2 regions of the Inquilinus sp. OTU3971 genome follow, and region 1 is predicted to be linked to the other one. Evidence: predicted binding sites of a transcription regulator. Region 1 holds the regulator's gene; the other holds the start of a gene.
What was found. Region 1 encodes PhoB, which activates phosphate uptake and scavenging genes when phosphate is short. Its sites were predicted from a motif close to TNTCATAAAACTGTCA; they were not measured.
Positions count from the first base shown of each region.

Region 2: AAHM41_RS02525 (RNA degradosome polyphosphate kinase) is a predicted target of PhoB. The motif match lies at 2,213-2,228, and genes of this name have one in related genera.

Region 1 covers NZ_JASATH010000079.1:6,781-12,632, forward strand. Annotated here, with positions in the region: gene AAHM41_RS20015 (bifunctional acetate--CoA ligase family protein/GNAT family N-acetyltransferase) at 1-1,218, shown strand, start outside; gene AAHM41_RS20020 (lytic transglycosylase domain-containing protein) at 1,365-2,612, shown strand; gene AAHM41_RS20025 (class I SAM-dependent methyltransferase) at 2,922-3,503, opposite strand; gene phoB (phosphate regulon transcriptional regulator PhoB) at 3,565-4,272, opposite strand; gene phoU (phosphate signaling complex protein PhoU) at 4,269-5,000, opposite strand; gene pstB (phosphate ABC transporter ATP-binding protein PstB) at 5,026-5,852, opposite strand, start outside.
Region 2 covers NZ_JASATH010000005.1:75,748-81,599, reverse strand. Annotated here, with positions in the region: gene AAHM41_RS02525 (RNA degradosome polyphosphate kinase) at 1-2,181, opposite strand, end outside; gene ppk2 (polyphosphate kinase 2) at 2,293-3,210, opposite strand; gene AAHM41_RS02515 (adenylate/guanylate cyclase domain-containing protein) at 3,328-4,740, opposite strand; gene AAHM41_RS02510 (helicase HerA-like domain-containing protein) at 4,822-5,852, opposite strand, start outside.

The sequences.
Region 1 (5,852 bases):
AGGCGCCTGTTCGCCGAGGCCCATATCCCCGCCTATGACACGCCGGGCCAGGCGGCCCGCGCCTTCATGCATCTGGCCCGGCACCGGCGGAACCAGGGGCTGCTGATGCAGACGCCGCCGGCCCTGCCGGAGGAGTTCCAGCCGGATGCCGACGCCGCCCGGGCGGTGATCGCCGCGGCGCTGGCCGAGGGCCGGGCCGAGCTGACCCCGGCCGAGGCGCGGTCGGTGCTCGATGCCTACCGCATCCCGCTGCTGCCCGAAGGCGCCGCGGCTCCGCCCGAGTCGCATCCGCTGGTGCTGGGGATCGACGAGGACCCGGTGTTCGGCCCGGTGCTGCTGTTCGGCCAGGGCGGCGCCGCGGCCGAGCTGCTGCATGACGGCGTCGCCGCCCTGCCGCCGCTGAACGCGGTGCTGGCACGCGACCTGATGATGCGCGCCCGGGTGTGGCGGCTGCTGCAGGGCTATCGCGGCCGGCCGGCGGCCGACCTCGAGGCCGTGGCGCTGACCCTGGTCAAGCTGTCGCAGCTGGCCGCCGACCTGTCGGAGGTGGCGGCGCTGCGAATCAACCCGCTGCTGGCCGGCGCCGGCGGCGTGCTGGCGCCCGGCGCCGAGATCCGGGTGCAGCCGCCGCTGCCGCCGGGCACGCCGCGCTTCGCCATCCGGCCCTATCCGCAGCGGCTGGTGCAGCACCTGGCGCTGCGCGACGGGCGCGAGGTCACGCTGCGGCCGGTGCGGCCCGAGGACGAGCCGGCGATCCAGGAGATGCTGCAGCGGTCCAGCCCCGAGGATGTGCGGCTGCGCTTCTTCAGCGCCATGCGCAGCTTCAGCCACGAATTCGCCGCCCGGCTGACCCAGCTCGACTACGACCGCGAGATGGCGCTGGCGGCCGAGGCCGAGGAGGACGGGCGGCGGGTGATCCTGGGCGCGGTGCGCATCATCGCCGACCCGGACGGCGAGACCGCGGAATACGGCATCATGGTGCGCTCCGACCTCAAGGGCCAGGGCCTCGGCCACCGGCTGATGACCGAGATCATCGACTATGCCCGCGGCCGCGGCCTGAAGCGGATCTTCGGCGAGGTGCTGCGGGAGAACGTGACCATGCTGCGCATGGCCGGAGAGCTCGGATTCGCCCGCGCGGACGTGCCGGACGAGCCCGGCATCATTCATGTGACGATTTCGCTCGACGATATGCCCGCTCTCAGTCAGCATTCTGCCTAGGGATCCAGTTGCCCAGGGGGATGGGTGACTGGTGTTTTTCCTCTTTGAATGAACGACTTGTCCGTATACGTTGAGGGCCTGCGTTAATTTTGGGGCCCGCGGCGATGCCGCTGGGCTTTTGGGTTTGGGGGAGCTTGGAGGGGAAGATGCCAGGGACATTCCGCTGGACCAGGACGGTTGCGGCCACGGCCTTGCTCGCGGGGCTGCTTGCCGCCTGCGCCGAGGCGCCGAAGCCCAAACCGGTGGTCGCCAGCGGCCCCTGGGGCGCCGAGATCCACGACGCCTCGCGCCGCTTCAACATCCCCGAGGAGTGGATCCGCGCGGTGATGCATGTGGAGAGCGGCGGCCAGACCCATTGGAAGGGCGGCCAGCCGATCACCAGCCATGCCGGCGCCATGGGGCTGATGCAAGTCATGCCCGGCACCTATGACGAGCTGCGCTACGCCCACGGCCTGGGCCCGGATGCCTATGAGCCGCGCGACAACATCCTGGCCGGCGCCGCCTATATCCGCGAGATGTACGACCTGTACGGCTATCCCGGCTTCCTCGGCGCCTACAATGCCGGGCCGGAGCGGTACCGCCAGTATGTCGAGGAAGGCCGGCCGCTGCCGCGCGAGACCGAGCGCTACATGGACATCATCGCGCCGCAGATCGCCGGCATCATGCCGGGCCAGGGCGGCAGCGACCGGATGACCCAATACGCCGCCGCCCAGATCCAGCAGAAGGTGCCGGCGCCGATCCGCATGGCGCCGATCCCCGACGGATCCTCGCGGCGCAACACCACCGTGGTGGCGGCGATGCAGCCGATCCCGGACGGCTCGTCGATGCGGAACACGACGGTGGTCGCCGCGATGCAGCCGATTCCCGATGGCTCCTCGACCCGGAACAGCACCGTGGTCGCAGCGATGCAGCCGATCCCGGACGGGTCGAGCACCGCCTCGGCGCTGCCGCCGGTCCGCGTGGTACAGCAGCCCGGCGTGGTGCGGATGCAGCCGATCCCGGATGGCGCCAGCACCCAGGTCGCCGCGGCCGCCCCGGTGGCGCGCCAGGTCGCTCCGGCCCCGGTCCGAATGGCCCCGATCCCCGACGGCAGCACCCAGGTCGCCGCCGCGGCCCCGGTCGCCCGTCCGGCGCCGATCCGCATGGCCCCGATCCCGGATGCGCCGTCGGCACAGATCGCGGCCGTCGCGCCGGCCCCGGTCCCTGCCGCCCGCGTGGCCGTGGCGCCGACCCGGATGGCGCCGATCCCCGACGCCCCGCCGGTCCGCGTCGCCTCGGCGGCCAAGCCCGCGCGCGCCCCGGCGCTCCAGCAGGTCGCCGACGCCGCCGAGCCGCGGCGCCAGGCCAACGGCCTGCCCACCGGCTGGTTCGTGCCGAGCGCCCCGGGCAACTGACGCTCTGTTCAAGAAAAAGCCCGCGCCGCCGAAGGGTGGCGCGGGCTTTTTCTTTGGGTAGCCGAAATTGATTGCCTCTCCCGCTTGCGGGAGAGGTCGGAGACGCGAAGCGGCTCCTGGTGAGGGCGTCTCGGCCTCGACACCCGGGTCAGCGTTTCAGGACTGGGCGGATCCTGCGCTCGCTCACGCTGAGGCCTGTGAGCTTGACACGGCCGCTATCCCCTCACCCGGACATCCTTCGGATGTCCGACCTCTCTCGCAAGCGGGAGAGGCAACCCGTTCCTGGATTCGCGGCTGCCCTCACCAGCCTCACGCCGCGTCGGGCAGGCCGGCGGGGCGGCGGTAGCTCCAGGCGCCGAGCGGCGGCAGGTTGCGCCAGACGAAATCGACCATCCGGCCCTGCAACCCCAGCTTACGCCGCGGCAGCGGCGACAGGATCTGGTTGGTCAGCTGCAGGAAGCGCCCCGACCGCCCCATGCGGGCGAAGGCGGCGTCGATGATGCGGCGCTGCAGGTCGAGCGGGAACCAGATGATCGGCAGGCTGGACGCCACCATCGACAGCCGGCGGATCCCCGCGGCGTCCAGCATCGGTCCGATCTCGGCCACGTCGCCCTCCAGCACCGTGACGCCGGGGAAGCGCTGGCGCAGCACGGCGCAGAATTCGGGCATCTTCTCGACCAGGATCAGCTTCTCGGGCGGCAGCCCGGTCGCCAGCAGCCCTTCGGTCAGGCTGCCGCTGCCGGCGCCGAGCTCGAGCACCGGGTCGCTGCAGCGGGGGTCGATGTGCCGGGCGAAGGCGCGGGCCACGGCGGGGCCTGACGGCGCCCAGGCCGCGACCTTCAGCGGCGAGCGGAACCACAACCGGACATACAGCCAGGAATCCTTGCTCATTCGACACACCTCCGTGCCGTTCGTCGGGACAACCGTCTGTCGTTGCTGAGAGTTCCCGGGCTCAGGCCTGCGCCTGGACGTCGAGCGAATAGCCGGCGGAGCGGACGGTGCGGATCAGGTCGGTCTCGCTGTCGTCGTTCAGCGCCTTGCGCAGGCGCCGGATATGGACGTCGACGGTGCGCGGCTCGACATAGACGTCGTGGCCCCAGACGATGTCGAGCAGCTGCTCGCGGCTGAACACCCGGCCGGGATGCTGCATGAAGTGGCGCAGCAGGCGGAACTCGGTCGGGCCGAGATGCACGTCGCGGTTGCCGCGGCGGACGCGGTGGCCGCCGAGATCCATGCTGAGATCGGCGTAGCTGAGGATGTCGCCGGCGCTGGACGGCGAGGTCCGGCGCAGCACCGCCTTGATCCGGGCCATCAGCTCCGGCGTCGAGAACGGCTTGGCGACATAGTCGTCGGCGCCGGAATCGAGGCCGCGGACGCGGTCCCCCTCCTCGCCCCGCGCGGTCAGCATGATCACCGGGATGTCGCGGGTCTTGGCGCCGCGGCGCAGCTGGCGGCAGACCTCGATGCCGGAGAGATGCGGCAGCATCCAGTCGAGCAGCACCAGGTCCGGGCGCTGTTCGCTGGCCAGCAGCAGCGCCTCCTCGCCGTCATAGGCGGCAAGGACGCGGAAGCCCTCGCGCTCGAGGTTGTAGGTCAGGAGGGTGACGAGGTCGACTTCGTCCTCGACCACCAGAACCAGCGGCTGGATGCCGGCCCTCATGCGTTCTCCTCCGGCTTGGCCTCGGGGGTGACGACGGTGAAGGAGGAGGAGTCGCCCTTCGGCCGCGCGTCCTTCACCGGCTTGCCCGTGAGCAGGAAGTGGATCAGCTCGGCGATGTTGGTGGCGTGGTCGCCGATCCGCTCGATGTTCTTGGCGATGAACAGCAGATGGGTGCAGGGGGTGATGTTGCGCGGATCCTCCATCATGTAGGTAAGGGTCTCGCGGAACAGGCTGGTGTAGAGGTCGTCGACCGATTCGTCCTGGCGCCAGGCCGACAGCGCCTTCTCCAGGTCGCGCTCGGTGTAGGCGTCGAGCACGTCCTTGATGATCTGCTGCACCATCCGGCCCATGCGCGGCAGCGTCGCCACCGGCCGGACCACCGGCACCTGGGCCAGGGCCAGGGACCGCTTGGCGATGTTGGCGGCGTAGTCGCCGATCCGCTCGAGATCCGAGGCGATGCGCAGGGCCGAGATCACCTCGCGCAGATCGGCCGCGAAGGGCTGGCGCAGGGCCAGGATCTGGACCACCGCGGCGTCGACCGAGGCCTCGTAGGCGTCCATCTGCTCGTCGCTGCGCATCACCCGGCCGGCGAGGTCGGCGTCGCGCCGCACCACCGCCTGGATGGCGAGCTCAAGCTGGCTCTCGGCCAGGCCGCCCATCTGCACGATGGTGCGGCGCAGGGCCTCGAGCTCCTGGTCGAAGGACTTGACGATATGTTCGTTTGCCATGGCGCTGATCCTTCTGCCCCCCGGCTCAGCCGAAGCGGCCGGTGATGTAGCTGTGCGTCCGCTCGTTCTTCGGGCTGGTGAACAGCTCCGACGTCTCGCCGAACTCGACCAGCTCGCCAAGATACATGAAGGCGGTGAAGTCGGCGGCGCGGGCCGCCTGCTGCATGTTGTGGGTGACGATCGCGATCGTGTAGTCGGTCTTCAGCTCGTCGATCAGCTCCTCGATCTTAGCGGTCGAGATCGGGTCGAGCGCCGAGGTCGGCTCGTCGAGCAGCAGCACGTCGGGCTGCATCGCCACGGTGCGGGCGATGCACAGGCGCTGCTGCTGGCCGCCGGACAGGCTGGTGCCGCTCTTCTTCAGCTTGTCCTTGACCTCGTCCCACAGTGCGGCGCGGCGCAGCGCCGCCTCGATCCGGCTGTCCATCTCGGCCTGGTCGAGCTTCTCGTACAGCCGGATGCCGAAGGCGACGTTGTCGTAGATCGACATCGGGAACGGCGTCGGCTTCTGGAACACCATGCCGACGCGGGCCCGCAGCAGGTTCACATCCTGCTTCGAGCTGAGGATGTTCTCGCCGTCCAGCAGCACCTCGCCGGCGGCGCGCTGCTTCGGATACAGGTCGTACATCCGGTTCAGGATGCGCAGCAGCGTCGACTTCCCGCAGCCCGAGGGACCGATGAAGGCGGTCACGCAGCGCTCGTACAGCGGCAGGCTGATCTTCTTCAGCGCCTCGTTGTCATCGTAGAAGAAGGACAGGTTGCGGACCGAGATCTTCTCGCGCAGATCGCGGCCGAGATCGGTCGGACGCTGGACATTGATGTTCATGTCGAGCGTCGTCACCTGAGCACCATTGC
Region 2 (5,852 bases), on a different contig from region 1:
CTTGGCCAGGCGGCGCGGCGCCCGTTTCGCATCCTTCAGAGCACTGCCCCGGCCGGACAGGCTGGGGTTGGTCATGAAGTACATGTGTGCGCTGAAGGCGTCCTCCGGCGCGTCGATCCGATGATAGCGGCCATCGGGGTCGAGCATCCAGGTGTTCGATTCATCCTTCAGGTTGGCCAGCATGATCTGCTCCATCACCTGCTGGCGGACGGTGGCGTTCTCGAGCGGTACCAGGCTCTCGATCCGGCCGTCGAGATTGCGCGGCATCCAGTCGGCCGAGGACAGGAGGACCTTGGCCTGGCGCGAGGGCAGCTTCTGGCCGTTGCCGAAGCACAGGATGCGAGCGTGCTCGAGGAAGCGGCCGACGATCGAATGCACCCGGATGTTCTCCGACAGGCCGGGCACGCCGGGCCGCAGGCAGCAGATGCCGCGGATCACCAGGTCGATCTCCACCCCGGCCTGGGAGGCCTGGTACAGCTTGTCGATGATGGTGGCGTCGACCAGGGCGTTCAGCTTGACCCAGATCTGGGCCGGCTTGCCGGCCTTGGCATTGTCGATCTCGGTCTCGATCAGCTCCATGATCCGGCTGCGCAGGAACAGCGGCGCGATCGACAGCTTCTCCAGCTTCGCCGGCTTGGCGTAGCCGGTCATGTAGTTGAACACCGCCGCGGCGTCGTGGCCGAGTATCGGGTCGCAGGTGAAGAAGCTGAGGTCGGTGTAGATCTTGGCAGTGATCGGGTGGTAGTTGCCGGTCCCGAAATGGGTATAGGTGCGCAGGCCGCCCTGCTCCCGCCGCACCACCATCGAGACCTTGGCGTGGGTCTTCAGATGGATGATGCCGTAGACCACCTGGGCGCCCGCCCGCTCGAGGTCGCGGGCCCAGCGGATGTTGGCCTCCTCGTCGAAGCGGGCCTTCAGCTCGACCATCGCGGTGACCGACTTGCCGGCCTCCGCCGCCTCGACCAGGGCCTGGACGATCGGCGAGTCCTTCGAGGTGCGGTACAGCGTCTGCTTGATCGCCACGACGTCGGGGTCCCGCGCCGCCTGGCGCAGGAACTGCACGACGATGTCGAAGCTCTCATAGGGGTGGTGGACGACGATGTCCTTGGCCCGGATCGCGGCGAAGCAGTCGCCGCCGAAATCGCGCACCCGCTCCGGGAAGCGGGCGTTGTAGGGCGAGAACAGCAGCTCCGGCCGCTCGTCGACGATCAGCTTCCTGGTGTCGCTGAGGCCGAGCAGCCGGTCCATGGCGAAGACGTCGTCGTCCTTCACCTTCAGCTTCTCGCAGACGAAGCGGCGCAGCGAGTCCGGCATGTCGGCGGAGACGGCGAGGCGGATGACGATGCCCTTGCGCCGGCGCTTCAGCGCGCTCTCGAAGGTCTTGACCAGGTCCTCCGCTTCCTCGTCGATCTCCATCTCGCTGTCGCGGATCACCCGGAACACGCCGCTGGCGTGCAGCGTGTAGCCGGGGAACAGCCGGTCGAGGAACAGCTTGACGATGTCCTCGATCAGCACGAAGCGGATCGGCGCCCCGGGCAGGCGGGTGAAGCGGTCGAGCTGCGGCGGCAGCGGCACGATCGCGTCCATCTCGTCCTGCGTCTCCTCCCCGGTGTTGACCAGGGTCAGGGCCAGGCACAGGCCGAGATTGGGGATGAACGGGAAGGGATGGGCCGGGTCGATGGCCAGCGGCGTCAGCACCGGGAACATCTCGTTGAGGAACCGCTCCTCGAGCCAGGCCTTCTCCGACTTGGTCAGTTCGTCCGGCCCGACCACGGCGATGCCGGCGGTGCGCAGCTCCTCGCTCAGGACGCGCCAGCAATGCTGCTGGTCGCGCATCAGCTCCTGCACCCGGGTGGTGATCTCGCCGAGCTGCTGCGCCGGGCTGAGCCCGTCCTGGCTCGGCGAGGCGACGCCGAGCGCCACCTGCGCCTTCAGCCCGGCGACGCGGACCATGTAGAACTCGTCCAGGTTGGAGGCCGAGATCGACAGGAAGCGCAGCCGCTCCAGCAGCGGGTAGCGGGTGTTGTAGGCCTCCTCCAGGACGCGCTGGTTGAAGGCCAGCCAGGATAGCTCGCGATTGATGAAGCGGTCGGGCGAATCCGCCGGGATGGACGGCAGGACAGGCGCGCGGACAACCTCCGGCACCTCGGTGAGGACGGCCTCGGCGGTGCTCTGCAACATGCTCACGGGTCGTCTCCGAACCTTCATCGATCGCAACAAAACTGTAATATCAAGCGCTTGCCGCGCTCGATTTCAGCGCCACTATACACAAGCCCGAATAGGAAGCGCCATTCAGTAGCGCTGTGGCACGTAGAGTTCGGCCGGCAGCGTGCGGCGCTCGTAATTCGGATCGAACACCCGCTCCGGCAGGGTGATCTCCTCATGCGGCACTTCCCCGTACGGGACCTTCGAGAGCAGGTGCGAGATGCAGTTCAGGCGCGCCCGCTTCTTGTCGTTGCCCTCCACGATGTGCCAGGGCGCCTCGGGAATGCTGGTGCGCTCGAACATGGCCTCCTTGGCCTTGGTGTACTGCTCCCAGCGCACGCGGGACTGCAGGTCCATGGGCGAGAGCTTCCACTGCTTGATGGGATCGTGGATGCGCATAAGGAAGCGCAGCTGCTGCTCCTCGTCGGTGATGGAGAACCAGTACTTCACGAGGATGATGCCGGAGCGCACCAGCATGCGCTCGAACTCCGGCACGTCGCGGAAGAAGTCCTCCACCTGGCTTTCGCTGGCGAAGCCCATGACACGCTCGACGCCGGCGCGGTTGTACCAGCTGCGGTCGAACAGCACGATCTCGCCGGCGGCCGGCAGATGCGGCACGTAGCGCTGGAAGTACCACTGGGTCTTCTCGCGGTCGGAGGGGGCGGGCAGCGCCACCACCCGGCAGGTGCGCGGATTGACGCGCTGGGTGATGCGCTTGATGGCGCCGCCCTTGCCGGCGCTGTCGCGGCCCTCGAACAGGACCACCATCTTGAGGCCCTTGTAGTGCACCCAGTCCTGCAGTTTCACGAGCTCGCTCTGCAGGCGCAGCAGCTCGTTGAAATAGGTGTGGCGGTCGATGGTGTTCTTCCTGCGCGTCTCGAGCAGGGCGCGCAACTCGGGCGGGACGCGGGCGTCGTCGACCGCCTGCTCGAGCTCCTCGTCGATGTCATCCTCGAGTTCGATCTCGAGCCAGCTGCGGGTCTCGGTGTCTTTCAGCTCGGTCATGTGCCTGTCTCCTGCTGCTCACCCCCCGTGTACCCGGAAGCTTATGCAGTTTGGTGACAGCGGCCGCCGGTCGGGCGGGTCCGGCCACTTCTGCCTGGCGTCGCCTCCCTTCCCGCGTCAGCCCATCGCAAAGACGGGCATGCGGTCGGCGACGCCCCGGAGCGTCAGCGCCTGAGGCCGGGCTTCGATCCCGCGCGACGAGAGCAGCCGGACCGACTCCGCGTCCCGGACCACCCCCTGGGTGGCGAAGATGCTGTCCTCGGTGGCCAGCGCCTGCACCCGCGATGCGATGTTGACGGTCTGGCCGAAATAGTCCTGGCGGTCGTTGAGGCTCACCGCAAGGCACGGCCCCTCGTGGATCCCGATCTTCAGGATCAGCTCCTCCGCCCCCTGCCGCGCGTTCAGCTGCCGCATGGAGTCGCGCATGCGCAGCGCGGCCGAAACGGCCCGGTGCGGCGCCGGGAAGGTCGCCATCACGGCATCGCCGATGGTCTTGACCACGGCGCCGGCTTCGGACCCCACGATCTCGTTCAGGATCTGGAAATGGGAGCGCACCAGGTCGTAGGCGACGAGGTCGCCGACCCGCTCGTACAGGTCGGTCGACCCCTTCAGGTCGGTGAACAGGAAGGTCAGGCTCATGATCTTGAGCCTTTGCTCGACGTCGAGCGTCTCGGTCCGGTAGAGGTCGCGGAAGGTCTGGTTGGTCAGCAGCCGCTTGGCGGTCAGGAACGGGCGGCGGCCGCCCAGGAGCCTTTCCAGCTCCGGCCCCGCCACGAAGACGCCCACCAACACCCGGCCCTCGGTGCGATTGTCCAGCAGCAGGCGGAGCGGACCGGGAGACATGGTCGTGTGGCCCACGCCGGCAGGGGCGCTGGTGAAGACCATGGACAGTTCCCGGCGCTCCGGCGTCGGCTCGCCCGCGCTCTCGATCAGATGGGCCGTGTGGGTCACGGGATCAAAGATGATGACGGGGTGTGCCGGAAGCTGCAGGGCCAGGATCATGCGTTCGCCGGCCTGCAGTTCGACCGTCTCCAGCATGATCTTGCGGCTGAGTTCGTCGAACGCGCCGGGCTCGGGGAACGCCAGGCCCGATCCGAAGAAGACCTGCCGGTAATAGTCCCAGAAGCCGAGTCTGCCCGGGTCATGGGCGGCGATGCTGCGACTCCGGGGGCTCACCGTGAAGCTGACCTCCACCGTGTCGTCGAGCGTCGGCTCGCTGGTCAGCGCGCAGAAGGCGCAATGATAATCCTGCTGCCGCACGCTCTTCAGCGTGGCGTTGGCGCTGAGGACACCGCCGCAGCTCGGGCACAGGATGTTCCAGGACATCTCGAACAGGCCCAGCCGCGAGGCGTGCAGCAGGGCCGCGATCATCGCCTCCTCGTCCAGGCCGCGGTCGGCCGCGAAGGCCAGGGCGTTGACGCGGGCGAGCGCCTCGTCGCGGCCGTTGCGGACAAGATCGTCGACGGCATCGACCACGCCGGGGTCGGCCGAGCGGCGCAAGGCGTCGAGGAGGGCGTCGTTGTCCTGCATGGGCGGAGCATACCCCAGCCGCCCCCGTGGCGGACAGGGGGGCTCGCCCCTACGGCAGGACGCCTCCCGCCGCGCGGCCCGTTAGCGCCGGCCGCCGAAGAGCGAGCCGAGAATGCCGCGGACCACGGCGCGGCCGATGCTGCCGCCGATCGTGCTGGCGCCGGAGCCGCCGACGCTGCGTCCGAGGCTGCGGCCGAGCTGGGTGCCGACCGAGCTGCCGGTGTTGCGGATCACGTCGCGGAAGATCGACTCCGCCATGCTGGGGCCTTCCTTGGCCTCGGCCTTCGCCTGGGCCTTGGCTTCGGCCGCCGCCGTCGCCTGCTGCTGCGCCTCGGCCGCCTTGATGCTCAGCTTCTCGTAGGCGGAGTCGCGGTCGATCGCGGCCGCGTATTTCGCGGCCATCCCGCCGGCCGCGATCGCCGCCTGGCGCTCGGCATCGGTGATCGGGCCGAGGCGCGAGATCGGCGGGCAGACCAGCGCCCGCTCCACCACCTCGGGGATGCCCTTGCCGTCGAGGAAGGAGACCAGCGCCTCGCCCACCGCCAGCTCCTGCAGCGCGCGGGCGACGTCGAGTCCGGCCTCGGTGCGGAAGGTGTCGGCGCTGGCCTTCAGCGCCTTCTGGTCGCGCGGGGTGAAGGCGCGCAGCGCGTGCTGCGCCCGGTTGCCGAGCTGTGCCAGCACCTTGTCCGGCACGTCGATCGGGTTCTGGGTGACGAAATAGACGCCGACGCCCTTGGAGCGGATCAGCCGCACCACCTGCTCGACCTTCTCGACCAGCGCCTTGGGCGCGTCGTCGAACAGCAGATGCGCCTCGTCGAAGAAGAACACCAGCTTCGGCTTGTCCGGGTCGCCGACCTCAGGCAGGCGCTCGAACAGCTCGGACAGCAGCCAGAGCAGGAAGGTGGCGTAGAGCCGCGGCGCCTGGATCAGCGTCTCGGCCGCCAGCACGTTGATCACGCCGCGCCCGTCCGCGCCGGTGCGGATCAGATCCATGAGGTCCAACGCCGGCTCGCCGAAGAAGGCTTCCGCCCCCTGCTGCTCCAGCACCAGCAGCTGGCGCTGGATGCTGCCGACCGAGGCCTTGGAGACGTTGCCGTAGACGCCGGTGAACT